4 regions of the Kitasatospora sp. NPDC096140 genome follow, and region 4 is predicted to be linked to each of the others. Evidence: riboswitches for the same ligand, from Rfam matches in the RefSeq annotation. Region 4 holds a riboswitch; each other region holds the start of a gene.

Evidence for each region. A riboswitch is a leader RNA that binds a small molecule or an ion and turns the genes downstream of it on or off. The one in region 4 is predicted to bind cyclic di-AMP.
Region 1: it holds a riboswitch for cyclic di-AMP, as region 4 does, so the genes downstream of both, ABT048_RS30635 (peptidoglycan DD-metalloendopeptidase family protein) here and ABT048_RS37800 (transglycosylase family protein) in region 4, are expected to answer to the same signal.
Region 2: it holds a riboswitch for cyclic di-AMP, as region 4 does, so the genes downstream of both, ABT048_RS38200 (hypothetical protein) here and ABT048_RS37800 (transglycosylase family protein) in region 4, are expected to answer to the same signal.
Region 3: it holds a riboswitch for cyclic di-AMP, as region 4 does, so the genes downstream of both, ABT048_RS27860 (transglycosylase family protein) here and ABT048_RS37800 (transglycosylase family protein) in region 4, are expected to answer to the same signal.

The regions. Positions count from the first base shown of each region.
Region 1 is NZ_JBEOUW010000036.1:72,797-80,321, forward strand. Features, by position in the region: gene ABT048_RS30610 (type III PLP-dependent enzyme domain-containing protein) at 1-1,114, opposite strand, end outside; gene ABT048_RS30615 (sugar kinase) at 1,317-2,510, shown strand; gene ABT048_RS30620 (IclR family transcriptional regulator) at 2,542-3,291, shown strand; gene ABT048_RS30625 (RidA family protein) at 3,348-3,812, shown strand; gene ABT048_RS30630 (DUF2470 domain-containing protein) at 3,939-4,658, shown strand; gene ABT048_RS30635 (peptidoglycan DD-metalloendopeptidase family protein) at 4,951-5,934, opposite strand; cyclic di-AMP (ydaO/yuaA leader) riboswitch at 5,937-6,117, opposite strand; gene ABT048_RS30640 (MFS transporter) at 6,430-7,525, shown strand, end outside.
Region 2 is NZ_JBEOUW010000062.1:34,414-41,938, reverse strand. Features, by position in the region: gene aceB (malate synthase A) at 1-539, opposite strand, end outside; gene ABT048_RS38210 (IclR family transcriptional regulator) at 741-1,538, shown strand; gene ABT048_RS38205 (hypothetical protein) at 1,834-2,526, shown strand; gene ABT048_RS38200 (hypothetical protein) at 2,604-3,914, opposite strand; cyclic di-AMP (ydaO/yuaA leader) riboswitch at 3,916-4,045, opposite strand; gene ABT048_RS38195 (esterase/lipase family protein) at 4,348-5,631, opposite strand; gene ABT048_RS38190 (phenolic acid decarboxylase) at 5,862-6,191, shown strand; gene ABT048_RS38185 (alpha/beta hydrolase) at 6,261-7,403, opposite strand.
Region 3 is NZ_JBEOUW010000030.1:94,005-101,529, forward strand. Features, by position in the region: gene ABT048_RS27850 (LacI family DNA-binding transcriptional regulator) at 1-147, shown strand, start outside; gene ABT048_RS27855 (hypothetical protein) at 260-463, opposite strand; gene ABT048_RS27860 (transglycosylase family protein) at 711-1,967, opposite strand; cyclic di-AMP (ydaO/yuaA leader) riboswitch at 1,975-2,136, opposite strand; gene ABT048_RS27865 (sirohydrochlorin chelatase family protein) at 2,605-3,564, opposite strand; gene ABT048_RS27870 (DUF397 domain-containing protein) at 4,124-4,387, shown strand; gene ABT048_RS27875 (ATP-binding protein) at 4,814-5,395, opposite strand; gene ABT048_RS27880 (Sco1979 family transcriptional regulator) at 5,814-6,680, shown strand; gene ABT048_RS27885 (TetR/AcrR family transcriptional regulator) at 6,763-7,368, opposite strand.
Region 4 is NZ_JBEOUW010000060.1:35,993-43,517, reverse strand. Features, by position in the region: gene ABT048_RS37825 (NAD(P)/FAD-dependent oxidoreductase) at 1-454, opposite strand, end outside; gene ABT048_RS37820 (Ppx/GppA phosphatase family protein) at 883-1,818, opposite strand; partial or broken gene ABT048_RS37815 (DUF501 domain-containing protein) at 2,025-2,546, opposite strand; gene ABT048_RS37810 (FtsB family cell division protein) at 2,518-3,000, opposite strand; gene eno (phosphopyruvate hydratase) at 3,142-4,428, opposite strand; gene ABT048_RS37800 (transglycosylase family protein) at 4,698-5,501, opposite strand; cyclic di-AMP (ydaO/yuaA leader) riboswitch at 5,507-5,673, opposite strand; gene ABT048_RS37795 (cytochrome P450 family protein) at 5,917-7,395, opposite strand.

The DNA.
Region 1 (7,525 bases), on a different contig from region 4:
CGCTGCGCACCCGTTGCGGCTCGGGCAGGCCCTCGTCGAAGGGCAGGTCGCGCTTTCCGGCGTCCAGCAGGGCGAGTTGCGGTTCGGGCCGGGAGACCACCCGGGCCCAGCCGTGCAGCGCGCCGCGGAACGGCGCCACGCCGTCGGCCCGGGCGAGCGGTGAGACGCCGCGGTAGAAGCCGTCGTCGTGGGCGACGTACGCACCCGAGCGCAGGACGACCAGGGCGTCCGGCAGGCCGGTCGTCTCCTCGGCCACCAGGTCGAAGTAGGCGCTGCCGCCGGCCGTGACCACCGGTGGCGCGTCGTCCGGGTAGGCGCGCGCGAGCCGGCCGTGGAGCCCGGCCAGGGCCCGGAGGTAGCCGCGGACGGTGGCCAGTCCGGCGGCCGTGGCATCGTGCGCGAGCGCGCCCTCGTACCCGCCGACGCCGGCGAGGCGCAGGGTGGGGGCGCGCAGCACGGCGGCGGCGACCTCGACGGCGGCGTCCTCGCCGCGGGCGCCGGTGCGCCCGCCGGGGCCGCCGAGTTCGACCAGCACCTCGACCTTCCGCTCGGCCCCGGCGGCGCGCAGGGCCGCATCCATCAGCCGCACGCTCTCGGCGGAGTCGACCCAGGAGAGGAAGGCGAAGTCCGGGTCGGCGGCCAGTTCGTCGGCGAGCCAGGCCAGTCCGGCCGGGTCGAGCAGGGTGTTGGCGAGCAGGATCCGCTGCACCCCGAAGGCCCGGGCGACCCGCACCTGGGGCAGGTTGGCGAGGGTGATGCCGTGGGCCCCGGCGTCGAGCTGCGCCTGCCACAGGGCGGGGGCCATGGTGGTCTTGCCGTGCGGGGCGAGCGCGACGCCCGCCTTGGCGCACCAGTCGGCCATGGTGCGGACGTTGTGCGCGAGTGCGGCGCCGTCGAGGGTGAGCAGCGGGGTGCCGAACGAGGAGAGGGTCGGGCCGCCGGCCAGCCACTCCCGCACGGTGCGGCCCCGGGTGGCGGCTCCCGGCCGCCGGTCCGGGTGGGAGTCCGGCGGAGCGGCCTTGAACCGCCGGTCCAGCGGCTCGTCGGCCAGCGCCGCCACCGCGTCGCGGGCGATGCCCGGCCCGGTGCCGCTGCTTGCGAAGGTCTGCTGCACGCTCCTCCTCCATCCGCCAGGTTGCAACATGTGCAACGAGGGTTGCGCATGCTGGCAGCACGGTTCTAGCATCGGCGCCGGATCACGGTCAACGGAACTGACTCACGCTCAACGGACCAGGCCCGCACCCGACCAGGCGGACGGTCGATCGACGGAGTGGGCCCGCTCTCGACGCAACGGCCACAGACGAGGAGCCCCGCACATGCCGCGACAGGACACCCCGGGCCCGGCCCGCCCGGGCCCTCCTCCGACGGCCGTGTGCGTGGGCGAGTCGATGGCCGTCCTGCTCCCGGACCGCCCCGGCCCGCTGGAGTCGGTGGAGACCTTCCGGCTCTCCGTCGGCGGCGCCGAGTCCAACACGGCCGGCGTGCTGGCCGCACTAGGCGTGCCGACCGCCTGGATCAGCCGGGTCGGCGCCGACGGCTTCGGCCGGCGACTGCTGGCCGAGCTCGCCGCCCGCGGCGTGGACGTCTCGGCGGTCGCGGTCGACCCGCACCGCCCGACCGGCCTCTACTTCAAGGAAGTCGGCGGCTCCACCGGCCACGACCACGACCTCGGCCCCGGGCGCAGTCGGCTGCACTACCACCGGCGCGGTTCCGCGGCCGCCGCACTGTCCCCCGCACTGCTCGCCGACCCGGACGCCGCCCGGCTGCTGGCCGACGCCCGACTGCTGCACCTGTCCGGCATCACCGCCGCGCTCTCCGACGACTGCCTCGCTTTGCTGCGCGCCCTCGTCGTCGAGCGCCGCCACACCACGGGGGCCCGGCCGGGCGGGGGCCGGGGGCTGGTCAGCTTCGACCTCAACTGGCGCCCGTCGCTGTGGCGGGACCGCGACCCGGCCGTGCTGCCCCCACTGCTGGACGCCGCCGACCTGCTGCTGCTCGGCGCGGACGAGGCGCAGGCCGCGTTCGGCACCGGCGACCCGGCCGCGCTGCGCCGTCGCTTCCCGTCCCCCGCGACCGTCATCGTCAAGGACTCCGCCCGGCACGTCACCGCCCTGGGGCGCGACGGCACGGCGGTCACCGAACCGGCTCTCGCCGTCCAGGTGGTCGAGGCCACCGGCGCGGGCGACGCCTTCGCGGCCGGTTACCTGGCCGGCACCGTCCGGGGCCTGGACCAGCGCCGCCGCCTGCGGCTCGGTCACCTGAGCGCCGCCTGCGCCCTGACCGCCCGCGGCGACCAGGCCGAGCCGCCGCCCGCCGCCGTGGTGGCGGCGCTGCTCGACGCCTCGCCCGCGGACTGGGCCGCCACCCGGGTCACCGCGGACGGCATCACCGGCCCTGCCCTGCCCACCGGCCGCACGCACCTCACCGGCCCGGCCGGCCCCACCGATCCGGCCGGCCCCACCGGCCTCACCGACCACGTCCCGCCCGCCGACCGCACCCGGGCACAATGAGCAGCAACCCCGGCCCTCGAAGCGGAGCACGATGAGCCAGACCGTCACCCGCGCCCTGCGCATCCTCGCCCAGCTCGGCGAGGGCGAACGTTCCCTCGACCAGCTCGCCGAGGTGCTCGGCGTCCACAAGACGACCGTTCTCCGGCTGCTCCAGAGCCTCGAAGAGGAACGATTCGTCTATCGCGACGCGGCCTACCGCTACCACCTGGGCGCGGGCCTCTTCGCCCTCTCCGGCCTGGCCCTGGAGCAGCGCGGCATCCGCCGGATCGCCGCCCCGCACCTGGCCGAGCTGAACGCCGCCACCGGCCAGACCGTGCACCTGGCCGCGTACGAGGGCGGCGAGGTGGTCTACATCGACAAGTTCGACTCCCGCCACCCGGTCCGGATGTACTCCCGCATCGGCCTGCGCGCCGCGCTGCACAGCGCCGCCGTCTCCAAGGTGCTGCTGGCCGACCTCCCGCTGCCCGAGCGGCGCCGGGTGGTGGCCGGGATCGACTTCACCCCGCACACCGAACGCACCCTCACCACGCCCGAGGCGCTGCTCGCGGAGCTGGAGAAGGTCGCCGCGCAGGGCTGGGCGCAGGACCACGCCGAGCACGAGTCCTTCATCAACTGCGTGGCTGCGCCCGTCCGGGACGCCAGTGGCCGGGTCGTCGCCGCCGCCTCCATCTCCGTCCCGGACGTCGTCCTCCCGTACGAGCAGGTGCTGGACCTCCTCCCGCACCTGCTCGCCACCGCCCGCGCCGTCTCGGCCGACTGCGGCCGCCCCGACCATAACTGACAGACAGTCACCTGACGCACTTCTCGCACTTCACGTACTTCACGCCAAGGAGCCCCATGCCCGCCGAGCGCCCCCAGCCCGCCGAGACCGCCCAGGCCGCCGAGCACACCCAGCCCGCCGAGAAGGTCGAGATCCGCACCGACGGCGCCCCCGCCCCGGCCTGGACGTTCTCCCAGGGCGTCCGCAAGGGTCCGATCCTGCAGGTCTCCGGCCAGGGCCCGCAGGACCCGGCGACCGGCGAGTACCTCCACCACGGCGACGTGAAGGCGCAGACCCGGCGCACCCTGGAGAACGTCAAGGCCGTCGTCGAGGCCGGCGGCGCGACGATCGAGGACGTGGTGATGTTCCGCGTCTACCTCACCAAGCGCGCCGACTTCCCGCTGATGAACGAGGTCTACGCCGAGTTCATCGAGGAGAACGTCAAGCCCGGCGGGGTGAAGCCCTGCCGCACCACCGTCTTCGTCGAGCTCCCGCAGGAGCCGATGCTGGTGGAGATCGACGCCCAGGCCGTCGTCGTCTGACGCTCCCGCCCCCGACCGCACCCACCGCAGGGCCCGGACGCCTCCCGCGCGTCCGGGCCCTGCGCGCTTGCCACACCCGGACAGCAACATTAGGTTAGGCTCACCTAACCAACTGGAGGTCCGTCCATGAGCCTGCCCACCGGCGACACCGAGGTCCCCGAGCCCACCACCGCCGAACGGATCCTGAGCCTGCTCGGCACGACCTCCTCGCTCGCCGTCCGCGCACAGGGCGAGCACCACGACCTGGACACCCCGGTCTCCGTCCACGGCTCCCGCCTGCGACTGCGCGCCCCACTGGACGCCCCGCTCACCGCGGCCGCGGCCCGGGCCACCGACGGCCTCGCCGTCGTCCTCGACGTCACCGACGTCTCCCCCGTCGCCGTCCGCGACCGCGTCCGCGCCCGCCTCACCCTGGCCGGCCGGCTCCGGCTGGCCCACCTCGCCGACGACGGCCTCAGCGTCCACCTGCGCGTGGACGTCGCCCACGCCGTCCTCGCCACCCCGTACGGCACCGGCGCGGTCACCGCCGCCGACCTCGCCCACGCCACCCCCGACCCGATGGCCCGCCACGAGGCCGCGATGCTCACCCACTTCGCCGACGACCACGCCGACGCGCTCGACGTCCTCACCCGCCTGCTCGACCCGGTGCTGCTCGCCCGGAACCCGGACGTCCGCCCGCTCGCCCTGGACCGCCACGGCCTGGTGCTGCGCCTGGACCACCCCGACGGGCACCGCGACGTCCGCCTGGTCTTCCCCGAACCGGCCCGCGACGTCGAGGACTTCGGCCACCGGATGCACGACCTGCTGACCGCCGCCCGGTACGGCCAGCCCGCCCACCGCGGCTGACTCCCGATCCCCTTCAGCGCGTTCAGCAGGCGGACCGTCCGACCGGGTTGACCCACCGTCCGGCCGCACCGACCGCCCCCGGAGCGAACCCCCGTGCCGTACCGGCCCCGGAAATGGCAGCGGCCGGCCCGGCTCGCGAGGGAGGTGTGTCCCGCGAGCCGGGCCGGCCTGGGCGTGTCCCGCGCCCATGTCCACTGTGCGGCGATCACCCGGTCGAGCGGTCACCCGACATGACCATCCCGGAGGATCGATTCGCTCCGCAGCAGCGGTGGTTCCTGAAACCCCGGAAGGGTCAGAGCGCGACGCCGTGCGCGCGCAGGTAGGTGACCGGGTTGATGTCCGAGCCGTACTCCGGGGTGGTGCGGATCTCGAAGTGCAGGTGCGGGCCGGTCACGTTGCCGGTGGCGCCGGAGAGGCCGAGCTGCTGGCCGACGGTGACGGTCTGACCGATCTTCACGCCGATCGACGAGAGGTGCGCGTACTGCGCGTACTTGCCGTCGGCGAGCTTGATCTCGACCTCGTTGCCGTAGGCGCCGCCGTTGCCGGCCTTGACCACGACACCGTTGGCGACGGCGCGCAGCGGGGTACCGGTGGAGCAGACGAAGTCCTGGCCGGTGTGGTGGCCGGAGGCCCACATCGAGCCGGCGACACCGTAGGCCTCGCCCAGGACCGGGTTGGCCAGCGGCGCGACGTAGCCGGCGGTGGCGGCGACCGGAGCGGCGGTCACGGCCGGGGCCGGAGCGGCGGTCTGAACCTGGGTCTGCACCGGGGCGGCCGGCTTCGCGGCCTCGGTCTTGGCCTGGACCTTGACCTGCGGCTTGGCCGGCGTGGCGGGCTTGGCCGGAGCGGCCGGCTTCGCCGGGGCGGCGTCGGCGGACGGCGCGGCGGCGTGGCCGGCGATGGTGAGCTGCTGGCCCGGGAAGATCAGGTTCGGGTTGGCGCCGACGACCGAGCGGTTCTGCTCGTACAGCGCGTGCCAGCCGCCCTCGACGTTCTTGACGTCGGCGATCTTGGACAGGGTGTCACCGCTGACGACGCGGTAGCTCTCGTGCGCGGCGGCCGGAGCGGCCTGCGCGGCCGGCTTGGCGTCGGCGGCGGGGGCGACAGCAGCGGCAGCGGCGGGGGCGGCCTGCGCGACCGGGGCGGCCGGGGCGGTGTGGGCCTGGGCGCTGATCGCGGTCACGAGCGGGAGGGCGAAGGAGGCGCCGGTGACGGCGGTGGCGATGCCGATGCGGGCGGCGCGGGGCAGGGCGATACGACGAGCCTGAGCAGGCATGGAAGTTTCCTCTCCGACGCCTGCGAGGTGAGCTGTCGGGTTCGGGCTGGAGTTGCCCGGCCGCATGCGCGGCTTCACCCCAAGCCGGCCCTGGACGCCCGCGCCCTGAGGCGCGAACTCCGGTCCGGCGACTTACCTGTGGGTCCCCCGCTCCTGCCGTACAGAGTTCAGTTCGAACCACCCGGGCAGCGGCAGGACTCGGCGTTCCACCCGGTGGATCCGTCCGGGCTGGCCGGGCGGTCGCTGAACTAAAACCCATCCGTTCGGGTGAAGCAATGTCGATCTCTTGAATCCGCAACGACCCCCGGGGATCCGGTCACCCTCCGAATGATCCGCGGCACCGTGTGTACACAATCCATTCACCCCGTGCCACTGATCCACGACCCTGCGCCGACGACGACGGCGCTGCGCAGTCGTCCGCTCACGCACCGACAGCCTCCAACACACCCACCGGTGAGCCTTGTCACGTACGCCCCACAGGGCCAGGATCGGGCCGTGGCCACCTCCGAAGCAGGCCCCCTGCGCCTGGGCACCGCGCAGGGTCGCTGGGTACTCCTGGCAACGGTGCTCGGATCCAGCATGGCGATGCTCGACGGCACCGTGGTGAACGTCGCCCTGCCCCGCATCGGCGCCGACCTGGGCGCCTCCCTGGCGTCCCTGCAATGGACGCTGAACGCCTATCTGCTCACCCTGGCGGGCCTGATCCTGCTCGGCGGCGCGCTCGGCGACCGGTACGGCAGACGCCGGGTCTTCCTGATCGGCGTGGTCTGGTTCGCCGTCGCCTCCGCGGCCTGCGCCGCCGCGCCGAACATCCAGGTGCTGATCGCCGCCCGCGCCGTCCAGGGCATCGGCGGGGCCCTGCTCACGCCCGGCTCGCTCGCCATGCTCCAGGCCGTCTTCCACCCTGACGACCGCTCGGCGGCGGTCGGCCTGTGGTCCGGCCTCGGCGGGGTGTCGGCCGCGGTCGGCCCCTTCCTCGGCGGCTGGCTGGTGGACGGCCCCGGCTGGCGCTGGATCTTCCTGCTGAACCTGCCGCTCGCGGCCGCCGTCATCGCGGTCACCACCCGGTCCGTACCGGAGAGCCGGGACGAGAGCGCCACCGGCCGCTTCGACGTGCTGGGCGCGGTGCTCGCCGCGCTCGCGCTCGGCGCGATCACCTACGCGCTGACCGCGGCCGGCGAGGGCGTGTCCCCCGCGGTCTGGGTCAGCGGCGTGATCGGCGTGGTGCTCGGCGTCGCCTTCGTCACCGTCGAGCGCCGCGCGCCCGAACCGATGCTGCCGCTCGGCCTCTTCTCCTCCCGGCTGTTCACCGCCGTGAACCTGGTGACCCTCTGCGTGTACGCGGCCTTCAGCGGCGTGTTCTTCCTGCTGGTGGTGCAGCTGCAGATCGTCGCCGGGTTCTCACCGCTGGTCTCGGGCTTCGCGCTGGTGCCGATCACCATCCTGATGCTGCTGCTGTCGGCGCGCGCCGGCCGGCTCGGCAAGCGGATCGGCCCGCGGATCCCGCTCACCGTCGGCCCCCTGATCTGCGCCGCCGGGGTGCTGCTGATGCTCCGCATCGGCTCCGACTCGTCGTACTGGACGGACGTGC
Region 2 (7,525 bases), on a different contig from region 4:
GTGGCGAGCTCGGCGGCGGGCTTGAGGGTGTAGGCCTTGCCGGCCGGGCTGGTGAAGTCGATCCGGCCCTCGTAGGCGTCGATCAGGTTGATCTGGCCGCTGACCACGTTCTCCCAGGTCGGGGAGGTGGCGTCCTCGAAGTCTGCGAGCCAGACCCGGGCCCCGGAGTTGAGGGCGTTGATGACCATCTTGCGGTCGGTCGGGCCGGTGATCTCGACCCGGCGGTCCCGGAGCGCGCGCGGCGCCTCGGCGACCTTCCAGTCCGCGGCCCGGATGTCGGCGGTTCCGGGGAGGAAGTCCAGCGTGCCGGCCGCCGCGATCTCGGCGCGTCGGGTCTTCCGCCTGGCCAGGAGTTCCTGCCGGCGGCCCTCGAAGGTGCGGTGGAGGCCGACGACGAAGGCCACGGCCTCCGGAGTGAGCACCTCCTCCGCCCGATGGACGCGCGGACCGGCGACAGTGACGACCGGAGCGGCGGGAGAGGAGGTGGTTGGGGGTACCCCCGGCCGGAGGCTGGGGGAGGGCCCCTGATCTGCAGCCATGAGCAGGACACTCCTAAGACGGTTGAGCCTGGCGAAGGGAGCTCCGGTGGGAACTTCCTCGTGTACTTCCTCGATCGATTCCCGCCTGTCGGCGAGATCGATTCTGTAAGGTGGAGACTAGTTTCCGCGATACAGAATTTCAACGGTTTGTTGAAGAGGTCGCCGGGACTCTACTCCTCCCCGACAGCGAAGGGAACGCCGGTGGTTGCGACCCCCGACACAGCATCGACGACGGGCGCCGACCGCGCGAGCGGCGGCGTGCAGTCCGTCGAACGCGCCTTCCAACTCCTGGAGGCGCTGGCCGACTCGGGCGGCGTGGCCACGCTCAGCGAGCTCTCCACCAGTTCCGGCCTCCCGATGCCGACCATCCACCGCCTGGTTCGTACCCTCGTGCAGCAGGGCTATGTCCGCCAGGACACCGCACGCCGCTACACCCTCGGCCCCCGGCTGATCCGCCTCGGCGAGACCGCCGGCCGCCTGCTCGGCAGCTGGGCCCGCCCCTACCTGGCCGAACTCATGGAGGCCACCGGCGAGACCGCGAACCTGGCGGTGCTGGAGGGCGGCGAGGTGGTGTACGTCGGGCAGGTGCAGTCGCGGCGCTCGATGCGGATGTTCACCGAGGTCGGACGGCGGGTGCAGCCGCACTGCACCGGCGTCGGCAAGGCGCTGCTCGCCCAGCTCCCCGAGGAGGAGGCGCGCGCCGTGCTCGGCCCCAACCCGCTGCCGGCGCACACCGAGTACACGGTCACCGACCCGCAGGAGCTGATGCGCCAGCTCGCCGAGGCGCGCGAGCGCGGCTACGTCGTCGACGACCAGGAGCAGGAGATCGGCGTCCGCTGCATCGCGCTCGCCGTCCCGGGCGCCCCGACGCCCACCGCCCTCTCGGTCTCCGGGCCGGAGGCGCGCATCCGGGCACTGGAGGAGCAGGCCGGCGCCGCCTCGCTGGTCCCGGTGATGCACCAGATCGCCACCCGGCTCGGGCAGGTCCTCGCGCCCTGACCCTCCGTCAACCTGCTTGGCAGTCCGGCGAGGCGGGACGATCTCGGCGGGCGAGGAAGGACCGGCGCGGCGGGCGAGGAAGGACAGTCTCGTAGAACGGGGCTGGGCCGTTGCGGAGCGGGCAGGCCGACCGCCGCCCCGCCGGGCAGGCCGACGGGCCGGCGTCCTCCGTTCGAGCGCACGGCGGGCGGGGCGGGTCGGGTCGCGCCAGGTCACGGCAGCGGCTCGGCCACCCTGGTGCCGACGCGGCCCGCGACGGTGCCGGCCGCCGGAGCACGAGAGCAGGGTGACCGGGATGAGACACCGGGATGTACGGGGTGGCGCGGACCCGCGGCGCGGCGCGAGGGTCGGGGGGTTCGGCCGGGTCGGGCTGGTCGCGGTCGTGACGGCGAGCTGCGCGGCGACGGTGCTGGCCACCGGCCCGTCCTGGGCACTGCGTCGGCCTGAGCCACGCCCGGCAGTGGACGTCGTCACGCCGAAGGCGCCGGTCGTGCCCGTCGTGCCCGTCGCGCCGGGCGCACCGGGCGCACCGGGCGGGTCCGCCGGCCCCGCGGTGTCGACGCTGCCGGCCCTGGTCGCCCAGCCGTCCCACTCCCGCCTGCAGGTGGTCCGGCTCGACCCGGAGGCGGCAGCGCCCGACGGCACCACGACGATCCACGCCTTCGTCGCCAACCGTGGCCCGGAGACCACCGCCTCCCCGTTCACGGTCGTGGTCACCCTGCCGCCGGGTGTGACCCCGGTGGGCCCGTTCTTCCCCGAGGACTGCGAGGTGTTCCAGGGCGGCCACCGGGTGCGCTGCGTCTTCGGCCCCGGGCTGAAGGAGGGGCGCAGCGCGACCGCCCTCGTCCCGGTCCGGCTGGACCCCGACCTGCCCGTGGGAACCCTGAGCGGCGGCTGGGTCGCGGTGCGCAGCGCGGACGACCAGGACGAGAGCAGCCACCGGCAGCCGTTCGACATCACGGTCGCCGAGCCGGCCGACGGCTCCTGAACCACGTCGACCCACCGGTCACCGGCCGCCGGCGAGCGGCTGCCGGCTTCCGGTGACCGGTGGGACGCCCTACCCGACTACCGGTAGACGCGGACGTAGTCGGCGGCCATGGTGATCGGAGCGGTCCCCTGCGGCGCGGGGTGGTACTGGCCCGCGCACACCGAGAGGTTGAGGATCAGGTACGCCGACCAGTTGGCGCCGACGCCCTTGCCGTCCGAGAAGACCTTCGCGCCGTTGACGTACCAGTCCACCGAGTTGGCGCCGTAGTAGGTGCCGATGGTCACCCACTGGTCCTTCGCGACGGCGCTCGCGTCGGTGTAGTACTTCGCGTTGCCGGGGTTGACGTGGTTGGTCAGCTCCAGCAGGTTCGGGTTGTCGGGGTGGTACTCGAAGGAGTCGACCTCGCCGTTGCCGTTCTTCCAGGTCCACAGGGCGGGCCAGGCGCCGGTGCCGGCGGGCAGCTTGACCCGGGTCTCGGCGTAGTCGCCGGTCTTGACCTGGAAGCCCTCGCCGGAGCCCTCGGTGGTCAGGAAGCCGGTGTTCCAGGACTGCTTGCCGTTCTCCAGGGCCGGGCCGCCGGAGGTGGCGGTGAAGGTGGCGACCCCGTTCGCGACGCTGACGTTGTTCTTGTTCAGCCAGTCCAGCTTGTTGTCGTCCGGGTTGTGGTTCCCGTACTTGTAGGCGGTGCTCTTGTCGCCGACCCAGCGCTGGCCCCAGGAGATGGCGCTGTTGAACTCGTCGGACCAGGTCAGCGACTTGCCGGCGACCGGGGAGGACGGCGCGGGGGTGGTCGCGCTCGCCGTGGCGCTGGGGCTCGGCGCGGGGGTCGCGGTGGCGCTCGGGGTCGGCGTGGCGCTCGGGGTCTGCGTGGGGGTCGGCGCCGGGGTCGGGGTGGCCGTCGGGGCCGGGGCCGGGGTGGCGGTGGCCGAGACCACCAGCTGCTGCGAGGGCAGGTTGTGCCAGACGCCGCCGAGGTCCTGCCAGAATCCGAACTCGGTGTACGTCCCGGCCGGCAGGGTGCGCGCGCCGCTGGTGAAGTTCACGCCGCTCGGGCAGATATGCACGTTGGAGGCGTTGCCGGGGAAGTCGAGGTTGGTGCCGCGCGCGTCGCGGACGCCCACGCCCACGGTCTTGGCGGTGAAGCAGGCCGAGGAGTGCAGGCCGAGCGAGGCGGTGGCGGCCTTGCCCGCGACCATGGTGGCGGGGGCGAGCCGGTCCTGGGTGACGGTCGGCGCGGTGGCCGCCTGGGCACCGGTGACGGACGGCACGCCGAGCAGGCCGGCGCCGCTGATGGCGAGCGCCCCGGTGGCGGCGAAGGCGGCGTTGCGGCCGCGGTGGGAGGGGCGGGCGTGACGCGGTGCACGGCGCCGGGCAGCAGGCTTGGGCATGAGGTGACCTCTGCGACGCCTGCGAGGTTAGCTGTCGGGTTCGGGCTGCAGTTGCCCGGCCGCCTGTGGAGCGGCTTCACCCCTAGCCTCGACCCGTACGCGCGAGCGCACGGGCCGGGCGCCGACCTTGGTTTCCCCGCTCCCGTCCGCTGTGGTGCTCGGTGACCCGCCGACGGGTGGACGGGACTCGGCGTCCCGGCGGCGGGGTCCGCCAGGGGCGGACGACCGTTGCAGGCTAGGCAGGCCGTACGTGAACGGACAACTCCGGCGGACGGGTTGTCGCGCAGCTCACAGTGGCGTCGATCAACGACGCTGTGTGGCGGCCGAGTTGATCAGTTCACGTGGCCTGGAACGATGCCCGGCGGGGTGGCTCTGCGGGTGTCCGGCCGGGCGTTCCGGTTGCGCGTTCCGGTTGCGCGTTCCGGCCGGGCGTTCAGCCGAGCCAGGCGTCCACCTGGCTCTCGGCCTCCGGCGCCCACCCGAGCTCCAGGTGGTCGAGGCCGCTCAGCAGCCGGGTGCCGCCGACCGTCGCGATGCCGGTGGTGTCCAGGGCGCTCGCCGTGAACACGATGCCGTCACTGGGCCCGCGGTTCTCGTTGAGCACGCCCGGGATGTCCGCCGACCCGCCGGCCAGCAGGTAGGTGCGCACCGCGGCCGGGATCCCGGCCTGCTGGAGCGGGGCGATCAGGGAGCCCGCGTCGATCGCCGCCTGGATGCCCTGGCCGGAGGTGTAGAACCCCTGGCCGCCGTAGTAGGTGGTCCACCAGTCCTGGGCGCTGCCGTCCACTCCGTACCTGCCGTCCCAGCGGGCGAGCAGCTGGCGCTGGCCCGGGTAGCAGTCGTACCCGCCGGCCGGCAGCACGCCGAGGCAGGGTTGCGCGGTGTACGTGCCGTAGCAGGTCATGTACAGGTGCGGGGACGGTGCGTTGGCGGTGCCGCCGCAGGCCGGCCACGTCGCCAGGTCGAACGACCAGCCGTGGGCGTAGACGTAGTCGAGCCCGCCGTTCGGCCCGCCGAGGGTGACCAGACGGCGCACGTCGCCCGCGTACGCCCGCCCCCAGGACGGCCGCACCGAGGACACGTACGCCCTGGCGGCGACCTCGCCCTTGCTCCAGGCGACCACGTCGACCTGCGGGGCCCCGAGGCGGGCCCGGATCAGCGCGATCGCGTCGCCGACGGCCTGCGCCTGGAGCAGGTTGTCACCGTGCTTGTGGGCGAAGCCGATGGCGAAGACCCGGTGGCCGGTGCCGGCGAGGTACTGGGCGAGGCCGGTGGACGGGCAGGTCGCGGCGCCGCAGGTGCCGCTCTCCCCCGGGTTCGCCCAGGCGCGGTCGGCGTTGTCGTTGGCGCCGTGGACCAGCAGGACGGGCGTGGCCCGGCTGCCGGTGTCCCAGCCGGTGGCGGAGTAGAGCAGGAAGCGGCCGGAGGAGGGCTCACCGGTGCCGAAGTACGTCCGGCGGGCTCCGTCCTGGTCGCCGCGGCCGTCGGACGGGAACTGCTCGGTGCGGAAGCCGGGGGTGGTGTCGAGGTAGCGCTCGACCTTGGCCCAGCCGTTGCCGGGGGCGGGGAAGGCGGCTTCCAGGGTGAGGGCGGCGGTGGCGGTCCCCGCTCGGGCGGAGGCGGTCCCAGCTCGGGCGGAGGCGGGGGCGGAGGTGCCGAGGAGGAGGGCGGCGAGGGCCAGTAGGACGGCGGTGAGCGTGGTGGGGGTACGTCTCACGCGGGCGTGTCTCGCGCCGGTACCGGCCGTGGGGGTGCGTCTCATGGCCGGACGGTAGGACCGGTGCGCGACGGGTGCCCATGTGCCGGTCGCACACCCGGTGAGCAGCGCTGTGGCGATCCGTACCGTGGCAAAGCGATGACCGTGTACACCCGGTCGGATAAATTGGAGGTCCGACATCTTACGCAGTGCACAACACCACCACACCGGAAACGAGGAGCCGCCCCACCATGACCGCGTCCCTGCCCGCCTTCGCCGGCCGTACCTACGTCTTCCGGGCCGACAACGGCGCGGCCTTCCGCAACACCTACTCGGCCGACGGCACGCGGCTGCGCTGGGAGGGCCTCGGCGAGTCCGCGGGCCAGTGGGAGGACGTGCGGCTGCACGTCGCCGAGGTCGCGCCGGAGATCTACTTCGTCAGCTGGACGGAGCAGAGCGGGATCACCGTCAGCCACGTGATGGACCTCAACGAGCTGACGGTCCGGGCCTTCTGGACCTTCGAGGGCGAGGGCGGACGGGTCGGGCAGCTGCACACCGGAACGCTGGAGCGCGTGGCCTGAACCGCGGGACGACCGAACCCCCCGGGCCCTGCGTTCAGGCCCCGGGGGGTTCGGTCGTTCGGACGGTCCTCAGGCGGTCGGGTTCGGGACCCTGAGGTGCTGGGACAGCCACTCCAGCGAGGACGGCAGCAGTGCGCTCCAGGTCTCGAAGTTGTGGCCGCCGTTCTCCAACATGCTGTACGAGACGTTCATCGGGCTCCGCGCGGCGTCGACGAAGGCCTCGGTCTCCCGCCGGTAGTCGCCGTCGCCCTTCTTGGTCCCGGCCAGCAGCAGGGACACGTTCGGCTGGGGCAGGTTCTTCAGCCGCCAGATCAGGTTGGCCTCGTCGCGGCGCTGCTTGCTGCCGCCGAAGAGGTCACCGGTGGTCGGGTCGTCGGCGGCGTCGTAGTAGGCCGAGAGGGCGACTGCCGTCGGGAAGACGTCCGGGTGGCGCATGGCCAACTTGAGCGCGCAGTAGCCGCCGGTCGAGTTGCCCATGAAGGCCCAGGCCTGCGGGTCCGAGGAGACCCGGAAGCTGGCCTGGATCGCCGCGGGCACGTCCTTGGTGAAGTACGTGTCGGACTGCGGGCCGTTCGGGATGTCCTCGCACTCGGTGTCCTGCGGCAGCGCGGGCGAGGGACGCATCAGGACCATGACGGTCGGCTGCATCCGGCCCTCCTGCAGCAGCTTGAGCGCCGCGCCCGGGTAGTTGAACCGAGTGATCAGGTTCTCGGCGATTCCTGGGAATCCGGTGCTGACGATGACGGCCGGGAACTGCTTGTGCGCGTACTCCGGCTGGAAGTACTGCGGGGGCAGGTAGACGTAGCCCTCGGTCGACAGCCGGCTGACCGCGCCGTCGATCCGGACCTTGCGGATCTCTCCCGACTGGCCGGGCTCACGGCCCATCGCGCCACCGCCCTTGACCGAGGCGTGGCCGATCGTCTCCACCAGGAGGCGCCCGGAGGCGTCCGCCTTGTTGTGGATCACCACCGGGCCGGTGTCGCCGGTGCCGAGCAGGTCGTCCCAACTGCTGTAGAAGGCGAAGTAGTTGTTCGCCACCAGGCCCAGGGCCGAGAGCACCGCGAGCTGGGTGACGAGGAGTGCGCCGATCCGGCCGATCACCGCCTGCCAGGTCTTCCTGGCCAGTCTCGGCCACAGCCAGACCGTGCCCCCCATCACCACGACGGCTATCAATACGGTCAGCGCCAACATCTTGTGGCTCGTCAGACCCATGTCCTGCTTGCTCCCACGCCTCGAACTCCAGTCCCCTCCGCTGGGGACATCCGAGGAGGTCACCCCGGTTCCCCCGCCGGGGCGCGATCACCAACCCTAGCGGCAGCTGGGAGAAGTCTGAT
Region 3 (7,525 bases), on a different contig from region 4:
ACGATCCGCCAGCCGGTCGAGGCGATGGCCACGGCGGCGGTGGACGCACTGCTGGAGGAGGTCGGCGGGAACGCCGTCCAGCGCGGCGAGTTCATGTTCCAGCCGGAGCTGGTGATGCGCGGGTCCACCGGGGCCTGCGCGCGCTGAGCGCCGGCCGCAGGGCCGAGGGAAGGGCCCCGGAGGGCAGTTGCTCTCCGGGGCCCTTCGGCGTGCCTGTGCGCGGCCCTGCTCGGCAGCGCTCGGCAGATCTCGACTGCGCTCAGCCGTGCTCGGTGTCGCCGGTGCGGTCCTGGGCGAGGCGGTTGCCGTCGGCCGGGTCGCCGGTGCGGGCCTCGGTGCGGCGGCCGCGGGCCAGGTAGTCGCGCAGGACCAGTTCGACGGCGTCCTGCGGGTTCGTGGTACCGGAGAGCATCATCGCGTCGATCGCGAGGTTCGCGTCGAGCGTGACGGTGACCTGGGCCATGTGACTCCTCCTCGGGTGCAGAGCAGCAGCATGCCCGTTCGGGTCCGGTTCCACCACGGGGATACGCCGCGACCCCCGGGGAGGAGCGACCAGACTCTTCCCCGGGGGTGGCGGGTGATCAGTGTTCGGTTGGCGACGGCCGACGGCCGACGGCCCGCGATCTGCGGACGACGGATGACAGCTGACAGATGTTGAAATCTGTCAGCTGTCAGCTGTCAGCTGTCTGCCGTCAGCCGTCTCGCCGTGCTCAGACCCGGCCGGCGAAGTCCGGGGCCCAGTTGGCGACGGTCTGCTCGCGCACACCCGCGCTCGGGTTGGCGGCCTCGACGTACTTGCCGCCACCGACGTAGATCGCGACGTGGTAGACGCCCGAGTCCTTGCCGTTGTTGGACCAGAACAGCAGGTCGCCCGGCTGCAGGCTGTCCAGCGAGACGTGGGTGCTGGCGGCGGCCTGGTCGGCGGCGACGCGCGGGACGGAGATGCCCGCGGCGCGCAGGGCGGCCTGGGTCAGGCCGGAGCAGTCCCAGCCGCCGTTGCCGGTGCCGCCGTAGACGTACGCCTGGCCGACCTTGGACTCGGCGAAGGCGACCGCGGCGGCCATGCTGCCGCTGGCGGCCGGGGCCTGCGCCGGGGCCTGGGCGGCCGGGGTCTGGGTCTGGGCGACCGGCTTGGCGTTCACGGAACCGCCGTTCGCGGACTGACCGGACTTCTGCGAGCGGTTGAACCAGGTGAAGTCCGAGCCGGACTTGTCCGAGGAGGCGGACTGCTGGGTCTGGCCGTGGTCACCGAAGGTCAGGTGCTGGCCCGGGTAGATGGTGTTCGGGCCGTCGGTCAGGGTGCTGCGGTTGAGCTCGTACAGCCGCTCCCAGCCGCCCTGGACGTTGTGCTTGTCCGCGATCGAGGACAGCCAGTCGCCCTCGACCACGGTGTAGTCGTCGCTCTGGGCGGCCTGCTGGCGCTTCTGGGCCCAGGTGCCGGCGGCGGAGTCGGCGGCGTCCTGGGCGGGCGCGGCCGGCTTGGCGGGCTTGGCCGCCGGGGCCGGGGTCTGGGTCTGGGCGGCGGGCTTGGCAGCCGGAGCGGCCGGGGCGGCCGGGGCGGCAGCGGCCGAGGTGTCGACGGCGGCGGGGGTGCCGCCCTTGGTCAGGCCGGCCTTGACGGAGCAGACGGGCCAGGCGCCGGGGCCCTGCGAGGCGAGGACCTTCTCCGCGACGGCGATCTGCTGGTCCTTGGTGGCCAGGTCGGCGCGCGAGGCGTAGGCGGTGCCGCCGAAGGCGGACCAGGTGCTCTGGGTGAACTGGAGGCCGCCGTAGAAGCCGTTGCCGGTGTTGATGCTCCAGTTGCCGCTGCTCTCGCACTGGGCGACCTTGTCCCAGGTCGCGACAGAGGCGGCGGAGGCGGTGCCGGAGACGAGGCACGGGACGGTGAGGCCGACGCCCGCGACGCCGATGGCGGCGATCACGCGGCGGGTGCGGCTGGACAGACGGGTGCCGTTGGTGGGCAGCATGAAGACGCGGTCCTCTCCCACGCCTGCGAGGTGAGCTGTCGGATTCGGGCCGGAGTTGCCCGGCCGCGCGTGAGCGCGGCTTCACCCCTAGCCCTGAACCGTTCCTGGGAGCGGTCCGGGGCGACTTACCTGTGGGTCCCCCGCTCCTGCCGTGGTGCGTTTTCGCGCTGCCAGGACATCCGACGGCAGGACTCGGCGTCGCGGATGAACTGGGTCCGTGTGGTCACGAACGGGGAGCACGTTAAGCAGACTTAAGTTCAAACTGCAAATAGCTGTGACGCGCATCACGGATTAGTGGGTAGTGCCAAATTGGCGGCTAATCATGATCGTAAATGATCGTTTTTCGGCAATGCGATTGCGGATGCCCACAACTGTCTTTGCCTCAGGAATGGCATGACGGTGTGTCGAAGCGCGAAACGGCGCACCGGTCGAACCAGTGGAGCGGACGTGATTCGAGCGCCCCGGAGTGCGCTCGCCATTCCCCGGCAAACAGCAGCAGAACGGACATTCCATTCATTGTTCGCTTAACTCCGGTAACTCCCGTACGCCGCAAGAGCAGGAAAGCGGGCAAAGCGAAGGGCCCGGAACGCAAACCGTTCCGGGCCCCGTGTGCGCGCCGACGGGCGCGCGGTGTCCGCTACTGTCCGGCAGGCCCCTCGGCGGCCGCGTGGGCGCCACGGGTGCCCTCCACGACCCCCTCGGCCTCGGCGGCGGCCGCCGCCTCCGCCTCGGCCCGCGCCAGCTCCTCCGCGGACGGTGCGGGCAGCGCGGCCAGGTAGGTCGAGGCGATCAGCTGGCCGACGGTCGGGTACGCGCCCAGCGGCGCCGCCGACGGGCAGCCGGTCTCCTCGGCGGCCGCGGCGAGCAGCTCGGAGTCGGCCTCCGGCCCGATCACCAGCGGGGCCAGCGCCGGGCGCTGGGAGCCGGTCTCCTTGAGGTGGTCGACGGCCGCGGCCACCGAGCCGGGCACGTCGAGCGCGGCGGCCACGACCGGCACGGCCAGGCGGGCGGCCAGCAGCACGCCGGTGATGCCGGCTGCGGCGGCGGCGTCCTCGCCGCCGACGGTGGTCAGGACCACGCCGTCCGCGGCGGTCGCGATGGCGAAGAGGCGGGCGCGGTCGGCGCGGGCCAGCCCGGCCTCGGAGAGTCGCACGTGGACGGCCTCGGCGAGCAGCGGGTGCGGGCCGAGCGCGTCGGTGACGGGCGCGCCGTACTCGGCGGCGAGCGCGTGGAGTTCGGGCAGGAAGCCGTGCGGACCGGGCACCAGCGGCACCAGGACGGGCATCGGCAGGCCGGCCTCGGCGGCCGTGGCCAGGAGTTCGGCGACGGTACGGTCCTCGCCGCCCTCACCCTCGGCGGAGTCGCCGGGGAGGTAGCCGACTGCGGCCTGGACGCCGTTCTGCTCGCTGCGGACGATGGAGAGCAGCTCCTCGACGACCGAGCGGGACTCGGGCCCGGCGGCCGTGGGCACGGCGAGCACCAGGGCCGGCGCGCCGGTCGGAATCTCGGGGCGCTCGGGACGACGATGGCGCCCCCGCGCACGGGAGCCTGGAGTGCGGACGGGCAGTGGCGCGCCCGGAATGGCTGCGGTGCTCATGCCGGAGATCGTAGGACATCTGCCCGTCCGGCCTGCAGTCGGCTGCCGTACGGGTTTCGCGCGGCCGCTGTGCGAACCCGGTGTGTCCGCCGCATCGGGTTCGGGCGGTTTGCCTACAATCCGGACATTCCACACCCAACCCCCGTGCGGGCGCGGCTCATTGCCTGGACGTGCCGGACGGGGTGCGGCGTTGCAGTCGCGGCGCGTGAGATGTCTCACAGCCCGGAGGTCGCCTGACGGAGGGTCACGGCGGTGCGACTCCCGGCATTCGAAGATCAACATTAAGCGGGGGGCCGCTCACGGCCGGTTATCGCGACCCCGGTGATTCAGTCGGCTATGTCCGTTTACGTACCGTCAGGAGAAGGCCCCGTGAAGAGTTCGGGGCTGCGGGTGAAAGGCCTCGTGCACCTGCAATGTCCCGTGCTGATGCACGTGCACTGCAGCTATCATCGCGTCAAGTGAGGCGTTGTGCCGGGCCGGTACGGGGCCGGTCCGTTCGTTCGGCGGTGCCGGGGGCGCCGCGCTGGACGACAACTCCGGAGCTCTTCGGGAGACTTCTATGCACGACTCGCAGAACACGCACGGCTCGCACGACACCTACAACGGGATGGCCGCGGCCGATCTCACGGGGGTGGTCTGGCAGAAGAGCCGGCACAGCAACTCCCAGGGCAACTGCGTCGAGTTCGCGGCCCTGCCGGGCGGCGACGTCGCGATGCGCAACTCGCGCTTCCCGGACGGTCCGGCCCTCATCTACACCCGGGCCGAGATCGCCGCCCTGCTGCTGGGGGCCAAGGACGGGGAGTTCGACCACCTGGCGGTCTGACCGGCCGCCGTGCTTCACCATCGGGGGGCCGTCGTGGGTGCCGACACCGCGACGGCCTTTGTCTTTTCGGTCGTCTCCTCCGACTGCTCCGACTGCTCCGACTGCTCCGCCTTTCCGCCTTCGCCGACCGTACCGGTCGCCGCCGGGGCGACGTGATGACGGGGCCTGGCGCAGGGGCCCGGGGCGTGGTCCTCCTGGGGCTTCCCTCGACCGGCCGCTCCGTCCGCCGTCCGGCCCGCTGCAGGGCCTGGTGCGGGAAGGCGTTCCGGGTCGACCACTCGACCGACCACCGCCGGACCGGTCCTCCGACCGATCGCCGAGCCGGTCCTCCGACTGATCGCCGAGCGGGTCCTCCGGCCGACCGCCGGGCCGGTTCCTCGGTCGACCGCACGGCGTCGGGCGCTGCTCGCCACGTGCCGCGGGGCGCTAGGCCGAGCGCCGGTGCCGTCCACCGATGTCGACCGGGCCGCCGAGTGCGTCGAGCGCCCCGCGTCCGCCGATCTCCGGGTGTCCGTCCAGCGGTCCGCGCGCCGGCTCCGCCTCGAACAGGGCCCAGACCACCTTGCCGCTGCCCAGCGGGTGCCAGCCCCAGGAGCGGCTGAACGACTCCACCAGGTGCAGCCCGCGGCCGGATTCGGCGACGAAGTCCGCCTCCCGCGCCACCGGTCCCACGCTGCTCGGGTCGCTCACCGCGCAGACCACCTGGGGCGCGCGGTGCACGAGGCTTATTCGGATCGGCAGCCGCCCGTCCGGGGTGGGCTGTGTGGGAAAGTCGTACTCGCCCGGGGCACCGCCCGTCGGGTCGGGCCGTGCGCCGATCGCATGCCGGAGCGCGTTGGTCACGAGTTCCGACGCCACCAGCGCCACGTCGTCGAACAGCTCCGTCAGTCCCCAGCGCTGGAGCGTGGTCCGGGCGAAGTCGCGCGCGGTTCTGACGGCTTCGAAGCGAGGAGCGAGCGTACAGGTGACCACATGGGGGTCAACCGCCAAAGCCGTACCGGTGCTCATGAAGAGCTCCTCCCATAAGGGGGCGGACACGGCTGGACCCGCCGGGGTCATGCCGGTCACCTCCGACTCGCTCGGCCGCTCGGCCGCCCCTTCGACCAGACGCACGCGCACTCGAACGCCCGATGACGCGGGGGACGCCGTCGGGCCGGTGCACGGAGTCGCGCGTGGGGTCGACGCGGAGCCCGCGGGATTGCCAGGGATGTGCAGGTGCACGTGCACCATGGTGGTGTGCGCTCACTGCAGATGCAAGAGTCGATTCACGTGCAGTCGCACTATTGGCATATGCAAGCGCCGGATGCACGTGCATCCTGGTGTGCGGAGTGCAGAACTGATAGGAACATCCGTCAGTATCGGCACCGTGAGCGCTCAACTGATGGCAGACTGTGCGCTGTTTGCCCTAGGTGGAGGTTTCGACCGCATGACCACAGTTCAGCCGGGCGGCGGCTCGATGGTCCGCCGGATCCTCCTCGGCTCGCAGTTGCGTCGCCTGCGAGAGGCGCGCGGCATCACCCGCGAGGACGCGGGCTACGCCATCCGGGCCTCCGAGTCCAAGATCAGCCGCATGGAGCTCGGCCGCGTCAGCTTCAAGGAGCGTGACGTCGCCGACCTGCTCAGCCTGTACGGCGTCGACGACGGCATCGAGCGGGAAGCCCTGCTCGGCCTCGTCCGCGAGGCCAACAAGTCCGGTTGGTGGCACAGCTTCAACGACGTGTTGCCGGGCTGGTTCCAGACCTACGTCGGACTGGAGGAGGCCGCTCAGCTGATCCGCACCTACGAGGTGCAGTTCATCCCCGGGCTGCTGCAGTCCGAGGAGTACGCACGGGCGGTTTTCGGCCAGAGTCGGCCGGTCATCAGCGAGGAGGAGGTCGAACGGCGGGTCAGCCTCCGTCTGCGCCGCCAGAAGCTGCTGACCGAGGGTGCCAGCCCTCGTCTGTGGGCGGTCATCGACGAGGCCGCGCTGCGCCGGCCGGTCGGCGGGCCCAAGGTGATGCGCGGTCAGGTGCAGTACCTGATCGACGTCGCCGAGCAGGCCAACGTGGTGATCCAGGTGATGCCGTTCCGCTTTGGGGCGCACGCCGGGGAGTCCGGCGCGTTCACGATCCTGCGCTTCCCGGAGCAGGACCTCGCGGACGTGGTCTACCTGGAGCAGCTCACCAGCGCGCTCTACCTGGACAAGCGGGACGACGTCGACGCGTACATCCAGGTCATGGAGCGGCTCTGCGTGGACAGCCTCACGCCGGAGCGCACCATAGACCTGCTCGCCTCGATCCTGAAGGAGCGCTGAAACCCCGGGGGCCCGCTCCCTCGCGGAGCCCCCGGCAGCAGACCGAAGTGAGTGAGTGAGTGGCAGGCCGCCCACCCCGCCGTCAACCGCGGGCCGGCGGCCTTTCGCGTTCCGGCGGGTCGGGCTGCGGCGGACTGCCGAGGTGCCAGGCCAGGTCGTAGCGGCGGAAGAGGTCGGCCCGGATCGGGGCGAGCGGGATCTCGGCGCCCGGCAGCAGCACCCCGATGCAGCCCCCCATCAGCGCGCTGCGCAGCACCGCGTGCTCGGCGACCGGGTCCGGCGCGCCCCAGTCCTGCAGCAGTCCCTGCAGGATGGCGCCGAGCTGTTGCTGCTCCGGGTCCTGGACGAAGGCGCCGGTGTCCGGGTCGAGGATCAGCGCCAGGTGCGAGCGCATCACCCGCGGGTGCTCCATCGCCAGCGCGAGGACGGCGTCTATGGCGCGGGCCAGCCGGGCCTCGGGGGAGGAGTCGGGCGCGAGTTCCGCCAGGGCGCCGGACAGTGCCTGGTGCATCATCCGGTGTGTCGCGGACTGCATCAGCAGTCGTTTGCCGTCGAAGTAGTAGGAGACCAGCCCGCGGGCCAGTCCGGCCCGCTCGGCGATGTCGGTCAGTGTCGTGCCCGCGTAACCGCGCTGGTCAACCAGCTCGACGGTGGCCCGCATGATGCGTCGGCGGGAGCGTTGCCGCATCTCCTCGTTGACCGAATCCCCGCGAGGTGCCATCGTGTCTGCTCCGAACGTTCGTTGGCTCCGGGCCAATATACTTGCGAAGCCGACAGCCGCCCCGCGCAACCGTGCCCTGACGGGCGCCGCCCGGGCGGCCGGTACGAAGACGGCCGGCTCCACC
Region 4 (7,525 bases):
CCTTGTCGAGCTGGGCCATGACGTGGTTGCGGAGGCCGATGGCCTCCTCGACCGTCTTCATGCCGATGCCGTTCTCCGCCAGACCCGGGATCGGGAAGGTGCGGGAGACCGAGCCGGTCGCGACGACCAGGTACTCGAAGGGCAGCTCGTAGCTGTCGCCGGCCGCGGGCTGGACGGTGGCGACCTTGCGGGCGTGGTCGATGCCGGTGACGGACCCGGTCAGCACCTCCGCCTGCTTGAGGGCGCTGCGCAGCGGCGCGACGAGGTTGCGGGGCGCGACGTTGCCGCCGGCCGCCTCGGGGAGGAAGGGCAGGTACGTCATGTACGACCGCGGGTCCACGACCGTGACGGTCGCTTCGCCGTAGCGCATCTTCTTGAGGATGCGCATCGCGGCATACAGGCCGACGTAACCACCGCCGACAATGAGGATGCGAGGACGCTCCGTGGTGCTCATATCCGAAAGTATCCAGCACCGTCCGGAGCAGCCTTCGTGAGCCCGGTCACAAGCTCATGGACCCCCCGTGCTACACTGCGCGGCCACAAAACCGGCACGGGCGCGCAACCTCACGGCCCTTCACGCCCCCTCGTGAACATGCGCCGGAGCACCACCCTGCTGAGCAGCAACGATCCGTACAGGGCCCGGGTTCCCGCGCGTGGTTTTGATATTCAAACCCCGAACGAGCCCTGACCTGCGATCCAAGGGTCGTCACTACCGGGAGGCCTTCGGTCCCACAATTCGGACGTAGCGGGCGAGCCGGTGCGACGAATGGCCTGATCGTCATGTGAAGAAATTCACGAACCTTTTCGCACGGGCCCGGGCGCGTCCCGGCCCCGGCCCTCCGAAAGGGGTGCCGGGGCCGGTCGGGTAAGCCCTGCCGGGGGTCAGGAGGCGATACCCCAGGCGATCCCGTCCAGGATGTCGTGCTCGCTCACGACCACCTCGGCGGCGCCGGTGCGCTCCATGATCTCCAGCAGCTCCAGCGCGCCGGCCGCGATCACGTCCACCCGGCCCGGGTGCATCGACGGGATGGCCGCGCGCTCGGCGTGAGTCGCGGCCAGCAGCTCGCGGGCGATCTCGGCGACCCGCTCCCGGCCGATCCGCGAGTGGTGGATCGCGGCGGAGTCGTAGTCCGGCAGGCCCTGGGCGATCGCGGACACCGTGGTGACCGTCCCGGCCAGGCCCACCAGGGTGGCCGCGCCGGTCAGCGGGACGACCTCCTCGGCCTTGTCCAGCTCGGCCCGCACGTGCGCCCGGGCCTCGGCGACCTGCTCCGCGGAGGGCAGCTCGGCGCCGCCGAAGTGCCGCTCGGTGAGCCGCACGCAGCCGATGTCCACCGAGCGCGCCGCCTGCACGTCCTCCGCGCCGAGCACGAACTCGGTCGAGCCGCCGCCGAGGTCGAACACCAGGTAGGGGGCGGGGAACTGACCTCCGGTCAGCTCCTTGGTGGCGCCCAGGAAGGACAGTCGCGCCTCCTCCTCGCCGCTCACCACCTCGGGCTCGACGCCCAGGACGTCGCGCACGCCCTTGACGTACTCGTCGCTGTTCTCGGCGTCCCGGGAGGCGCTGGTGGCGACGAAGCGCACCCGCTCCGGGCCGACCCCGAAACCGGAGATGATCTCCTGGTACTCCCGGCAGGCCGCGAAGGTGCGGGCCAGCGCGTCCGGGTGCAGCCGGCCGGTCTGGTCCACGCCCTGGCCCAGCCGGTTGACGATCATCCGGCGGTCGAGGTCGGTGATCTCCCCGGTCTCCGGGTCCAGGTCGGCGACCAGCAGCCGGATCGAGTTGGTGCCGCAGTCGATCGCGGCGACTCGGGTCATGGTCACTGCGACTCCTGCTGCCCGCCGGTGTCCCCGGCCGACCCGCCCGGGGCCGCCGCGTCCTGCGCCGCGTCCTCGGCCGGCTCCTGCGCGGCACGCTTCTTGGCGGCGCGCTCGGCGGTCTTCTGCTGCTTGGCGGCGATCACGGCGTCGTGGTCCTGGTCCTTGGCGCGGTTGCGGGCGACCCGCTCACCGGCCGCCTGGACCTCGGCCGGGGAGACGCACGGGCCCTTCGCCCACCAATCCTCCAGCATGCCGATCGCCTCGTCGCCGAGCGGGTTGACGCCCTCGCCGGCCGCCAGCGAGTGGCCGACCAGCACGTGCAGGCACTTCACCCGGTCCGGCATGCCGCCGGCGCTCGGGAAGCCCTCCAGCACCTCGATGGCGTCGCGCCGGGCGATGTAGTCCTCGTGCGCCTCCTGGTAGGCGGCGGCCAGCTCCGGGTCCTCGGCGAGCCGGGCCGTCTGGTCCTTCATGACGCCTTCCGCCTCCAGGGTGCCGATCAGCGAGGCGGCCTTGGGGCAGGTCAGGTAGTAGAGCGTCGGGAACGGCGTGCCGTCGGGCAGGCGGGGAGCCGTCTCCACGACGTCCGGGTTGCCGCACGGGCAGCGGTGGGCCACGCCGCGCAGGCCGCGCGGCACCCGGCCGAGCTGGGCGGCGATGGCCGCGACGTCGGCGTCGGAGACGGCGGGGTGGTTCTCAGTGGTCATGGGGGGAGGTGTCTCCAACGGGGGACGGTGGGAGCGAAAGGGGGGTGCCGGGGGCCGGCGCGGCGGTGTCGGCGGCGTCGACCGAGTCCCAGATGCTGGTGTACCAGGGCTTGGCGGCCGTCGCCTGACCGGCGGCCACCCCGGCGGCGGGGGCGCCGGCGGCGGACGAGGAGGGCTTGGCGGAGGCCTGGCCGGCCGGATCCACCGCGATGTACGGGGTCTCCCCCGGCACCGCGTAGTGCAGCCGGGCGCGCGCCTGCGCCTTGACGTACTCCGGGTCCTGCCAGCGGGCCCGGTCCCGGCGCAGCTGCTCGACCTGCCGGCGCACCTGGTCGGCCTTCGCCCGCTGGGCGGAGATCTCGGCGCGCTGGGAGATGAACTGCCGCGTCGGGTAGGCGAGGATCGCCACCAGCGAGCACAGCACCAGGACGAGGACGGTCGCCCGGCTCGTGAACCGAGGCCGGGCCGCCAAGCCCGGGATCCTCCAGCCTGCCATCTCCCGTATCCCCTCCTGGTCGCGACGGTGCCCCGCCGTCCACCCTACGGGGTGAACGGCGGGGCACCGGTCAGGCTTGCGCTACCGGGAGCGCTCGGCCCTCGTGACCTCGCGGTCTCAGCCCTCGTGCTTGAAGCGCGGGAAGGCGCCGCGGCCGGCGTACTCGGCGGCGTCGTCGAGGATCTCCTCGATGCGCAGCAGCTGGTTGTACTTGGCGACGCGCTCGGAGCGGGCCGGGGCACCGGTCTTGATCTGGCCGCAGTTGGTGGCGACGGCCAGGTCGGCGATGGTGACGTCCTCGGTCTCGCCGGAGCGGTGCGACATCATGCAGCGGTACCCGTTGCGCTGGGCCAGCTCGACGGCGTCCAGGGTCTCGGTCAGCGAGCCGATCTGGTTCACCTTCACCAGCAGCGCGTTGGCGGTGCCGGTCTCGATGCCCTTGCCCAGGCGGGCCGGGTTGGTGACGAACAGGTCGTCGCCGACCAGCTGGACCTTGTCGCCCAGCTTGACGGTCATGGCCTTCCAGCCGTCCCAGTCCGACTCGTCCAGCGGGTCCTCGATGGAGACCAGCGGGTAGGCGGCGACCAGCTCGGCGTAGTACTCGATGAGCTCGGCGGCCGAGAGGGCCTTGCCCTCGAACTGGTAGGCGCCGTCCTGGTAGAACTCGGAGGCGGCGACGTCCAGGGCCAGCGCGACGTCACGGCCGGGCACGTAGCCCGCCTTCTGGATGGCCTCGGTGATCAGGTCCAGGGCCTCGCGGTTGCTGTCCAGGTTCGGCGCGAAGCCGCCCTCGTCGCCCAGGCCGGTGGACAGCCCGCGCTCCTTCAGCACGCCCTTGAGGGTGTGGTAGACCTCGACGCCCCAGCGGACGGCCTCGGAGAAGGACTCCGCGCCGATCGGGGCGATCATGAACTCCTGGATGTCGACGTTGGAGTCCGCGTGCGAGCCGCCGTTGAGGATGTTCATCATCGGGACCGGCAGGACGTGCGCGTTCGGGCCGCCCAGGTAGCGGAACAGCGGCAGGTCGCTGGCCTCGGAGGCGGCGTGCGCGACGGCCAGCGAGACGCCCAGGATGGCGTTGGCGCCGAGCGAGGACTTGTCCGGGGTGGCGTCCAGGTCCAGCATGGCCTGGTCGATCAGGCGCTGCTCGGTGGCGTCGTAGCCGACCAGCTCCGGGCCGATCTGCTCGATGACGGCGAGGACGGCCTTCTCCACGCCCTTGCCGAAGTAGCGGTTCTTGTCGCCGTCGCGCAGCTCCAGGGCCTCGAAGGCACCGGTCGAGGCACCCGACGGGACAGCGGCACGACCCGTGCTGCCGTCGTCGAGGCCGACCTCGACCTCGACCGTGGGGTTGCCGCGGGAGTCGAGGATCTCACGGGCTACGACGACATCGATGGACGGCACGAGGCATCTCCTTGCGGAAGCAGGGTCCCACTGACGGTGGCGCTGTCGGCGGGACGATTGCGGAGTCGTTACGGACCAGAGCCTAACCGCCCGGGCTCTCCAGGCCACGTCGGCCTCGGTCCCGTCTCAGCGTGTGGCCCCGCTACCCACCGGTAGTTCACCTGCTTGTCCCAGCTTGTCCCACCGGAGCGGGCGAATGCGGACGAAGGGGGCCGGCCGGACCGACCCCCCGTCACGCGTGTCGCGGGTGCCGCCAGGGACACGTCGGCTCAGCCGAGGTGCAGCACCTGGCCGGGCAGGATCAGGTCCGGGTCGCCGCCGACGGTGGAGCGGTTCTGCTCGTACAGCGCGTGCCAGCCGCCGGACACGCCCTGGGTGGCGGCGATGGTCGACAGCGTGTCACCGGCGTGGACGGTGTAGTCGTGGCCGGTCTGCGCGGCCGGGGCCGGCTGCGCGGGGCGCGGGGCCGCGTGCTTGGGGACGTACTGCTGCGCCGACTGGTCGACGGGCTTCTCGGCCTGCACGGGGGCGGCGTGCTTCGGGGCCTGCTTCTGGACGGGCTTCGCGGCCGGCTTCTCGGCGGGCTTCTGGACCGGCTTCTCGGCCGGCTTCTGGGCCTGCCGCTTGGGCGTCTGCTGCTGCGGGGCCGACTGCGGCTTGGAGTCCGAGGAGGTGTCGACGGACGCCGGGGCACCGCCCTTGGTCAGGCCGGCCTTGACGGAGCAGACCGGCCAGGCGCCGGGGCCCTGCGAGGCGAGCACCTTCTCGGCGATCGAGATCTGCTGCGCCTTGCTGGCCTGGTTGGCCTGCGCCGCGTACGAGGTGCCGCCGTACGCCTTCCAGGTGCTGGAGGTGAACTGCAGGCCGCCGTAGTAGCCGTTGCCGGTGTTGATGCTCCAGTTGCCGCCGCTCTCGCACTGGGCGACGGCGTCCCAGGTGGAGACCGGGGCGGCGGAGGCGCCGGTGGCGGTGAGGAGCGGCATCGCGAGTCCGACGCCGGCCACACCGGCGACGGCGATGGCCTTCTCGGTCTGGGTGCGACGACGGTGACGGCCGGTTCCAACGAACAGCATGAAGAGGTCCCTCTCCGCACGCCTGCGAGGTGAGCTGTCGGGTTCGGACCGGGAGGTGGCCCGGCCGCCGTAAGCGGAAACGATTCCGCTCGGGCGGCTTCACCCCAAGCCGTGGGGACGGCAACAAACCTGGTTCCCCCGCCCCTGCCCAGGGTTCTGGTCGGTTTCCCGTGACGCGGCGGGCAGGATTCGGCGTTCCGCGCACGAGGTCCGCAGCTGCGAACTCCAGGGAGAGTAGACAGATCTTCAGACCGATCACAAGCTCATATCCCGGATATCACACAGAAATTACGGCACGTGTCCGATCGCCTACCAACGGCGCCACTATGTCGGCATTGATGGGTTTTCACACCCCGCCGGAAGCCCGCCGGGCGACGTTCCGTCAGCACGCCGCCCGGCGTTCCGCCACCTCGCGTCAGTTCGCCGGGGGCGCGGAAGGAGCGTGCGGCGGCGTATGCGGGGAGCGGCTCTCCGGAGTGAATTCGACCGGGAGTTCCCGCAGGCCACGCATGATCAGACCGCCCCGCCAGCGCAGATTCTCCGGGCTTTCCGCGAGCTGCAGATCGGGCAGCCGGGAAAGCAGCGTGGCCAGTGCGGCACGCCCCTCCAAACGGGCCAGCGGAGCACCGATGCAGTAGTGGATGCCGTGCCCGAACCCCAGGTGCGGATTGTCCGTCCGGGCCAGGTCCAGGGTGTTCTCGTCCGCGAACCGGGCCGGATCGCGGTCCGCGGCGGCCAGCACCACCAGCACCGGATCGCCGACCGGGATGTCCACCCCGCCGATGGTCACCGGACGCGTCGCGAACCGCCAGGTCGCCAGCTCCACCGGCCCGTCGTAGCGCAGGAGTTCCTCGATGCCCGTCTCCAGCAGCGCGCTCTCCCCGCGCGCCACCGACTCCTGCAGCAGCCGGCGCTGGCCCGGGTTGCGCAGCAGCGCGTACGTCCCGTTGCCGATCAGGTTCACGGTCGTCTCGAAACCCGCGAAGAGGAGGATGAAGGCCATCGCCGCGGCCTCGTTCTCGGTCAGGTGCTCACCGTGGTCGCTCGCGCGGATCAGGCCCGAGATCAGGTCGTCCCCGAGGTCCGCCCGCTTGCGGTGGATCAGCTCCAGCAGGTACGCCCGCATCCGCTTCACCGCCCGCCCCACGCCGCCGCGTTGGCCGCCGCCGTGCCGGATCATCATCCCGGCCCAGTCGCGGAAGTCGTCCTGGTCCTCGGCCGGCACGCCCAGCATGTCGCAGATCGCGTAGATGGGGAGCGGGAAGGCGAACTCGTGGATCAGGTCCGCCGAGCCGCGCTGCGCGAAGCCGTCGATCAGCCGGTCGGTGAGCTGCTGCACCCGCGGCTCGAACTCGGCCACCCGGCGCGGGGTGAACGCCTTCGACACCAGGCGGCGCAGCCGGGTGTGGTCCGGCGGGTCGATGTTCAGCAGGTGCGTCATCAGGTCCGCCTGCCGCTCCCCCGGAATGCCCACCCGGCCGGTGCGGTGCGCCTGCTCGCTGTGGTGCGCCGGGTTCTTCGACAGCCGGGCGTCCGCGAGCGCCTGCCGGGCGTCCGCGTACCTGGTCACCAGCCAGGCCTCGACACCGCTCGGCAGCTTGGTGCGGTGCACCGGGGCGTGCTCGCGCAGCCAGGCGTAGGCGGGGTACGGATCGGCGGCGAACTCCCAGGTGAACAGCTGCGGAGCGGCGGCCTCGGGCTGCGGCGCGGTGGCCTCGGGCTGCGGAACCTCGCCCTCGGGCTGCGGAGCGGCGGCGTCGGGCTGCGGAGCGGTGGCCTCGGGCTGCGGAGCGGCGGCGTCCGACGGGGTCGCTGCGGGCCGGGCGGGATCTGCGGGCGGGGTGGCGTCGGACGCGGTGGCTGCGGGCCGGGCGGGGTCGGGCTGAGCTGGCATGGGTCGACCGTATCCGCTGGGTGCGCTCCCCCCTCCGCCGACGGCTCGCGACCCCCGTGACAACGGCGTACGACGGGCGCCCCAACACTCCGTGGACGACCCGTGGACGGTCCGTGGACAGCTCTTGGAC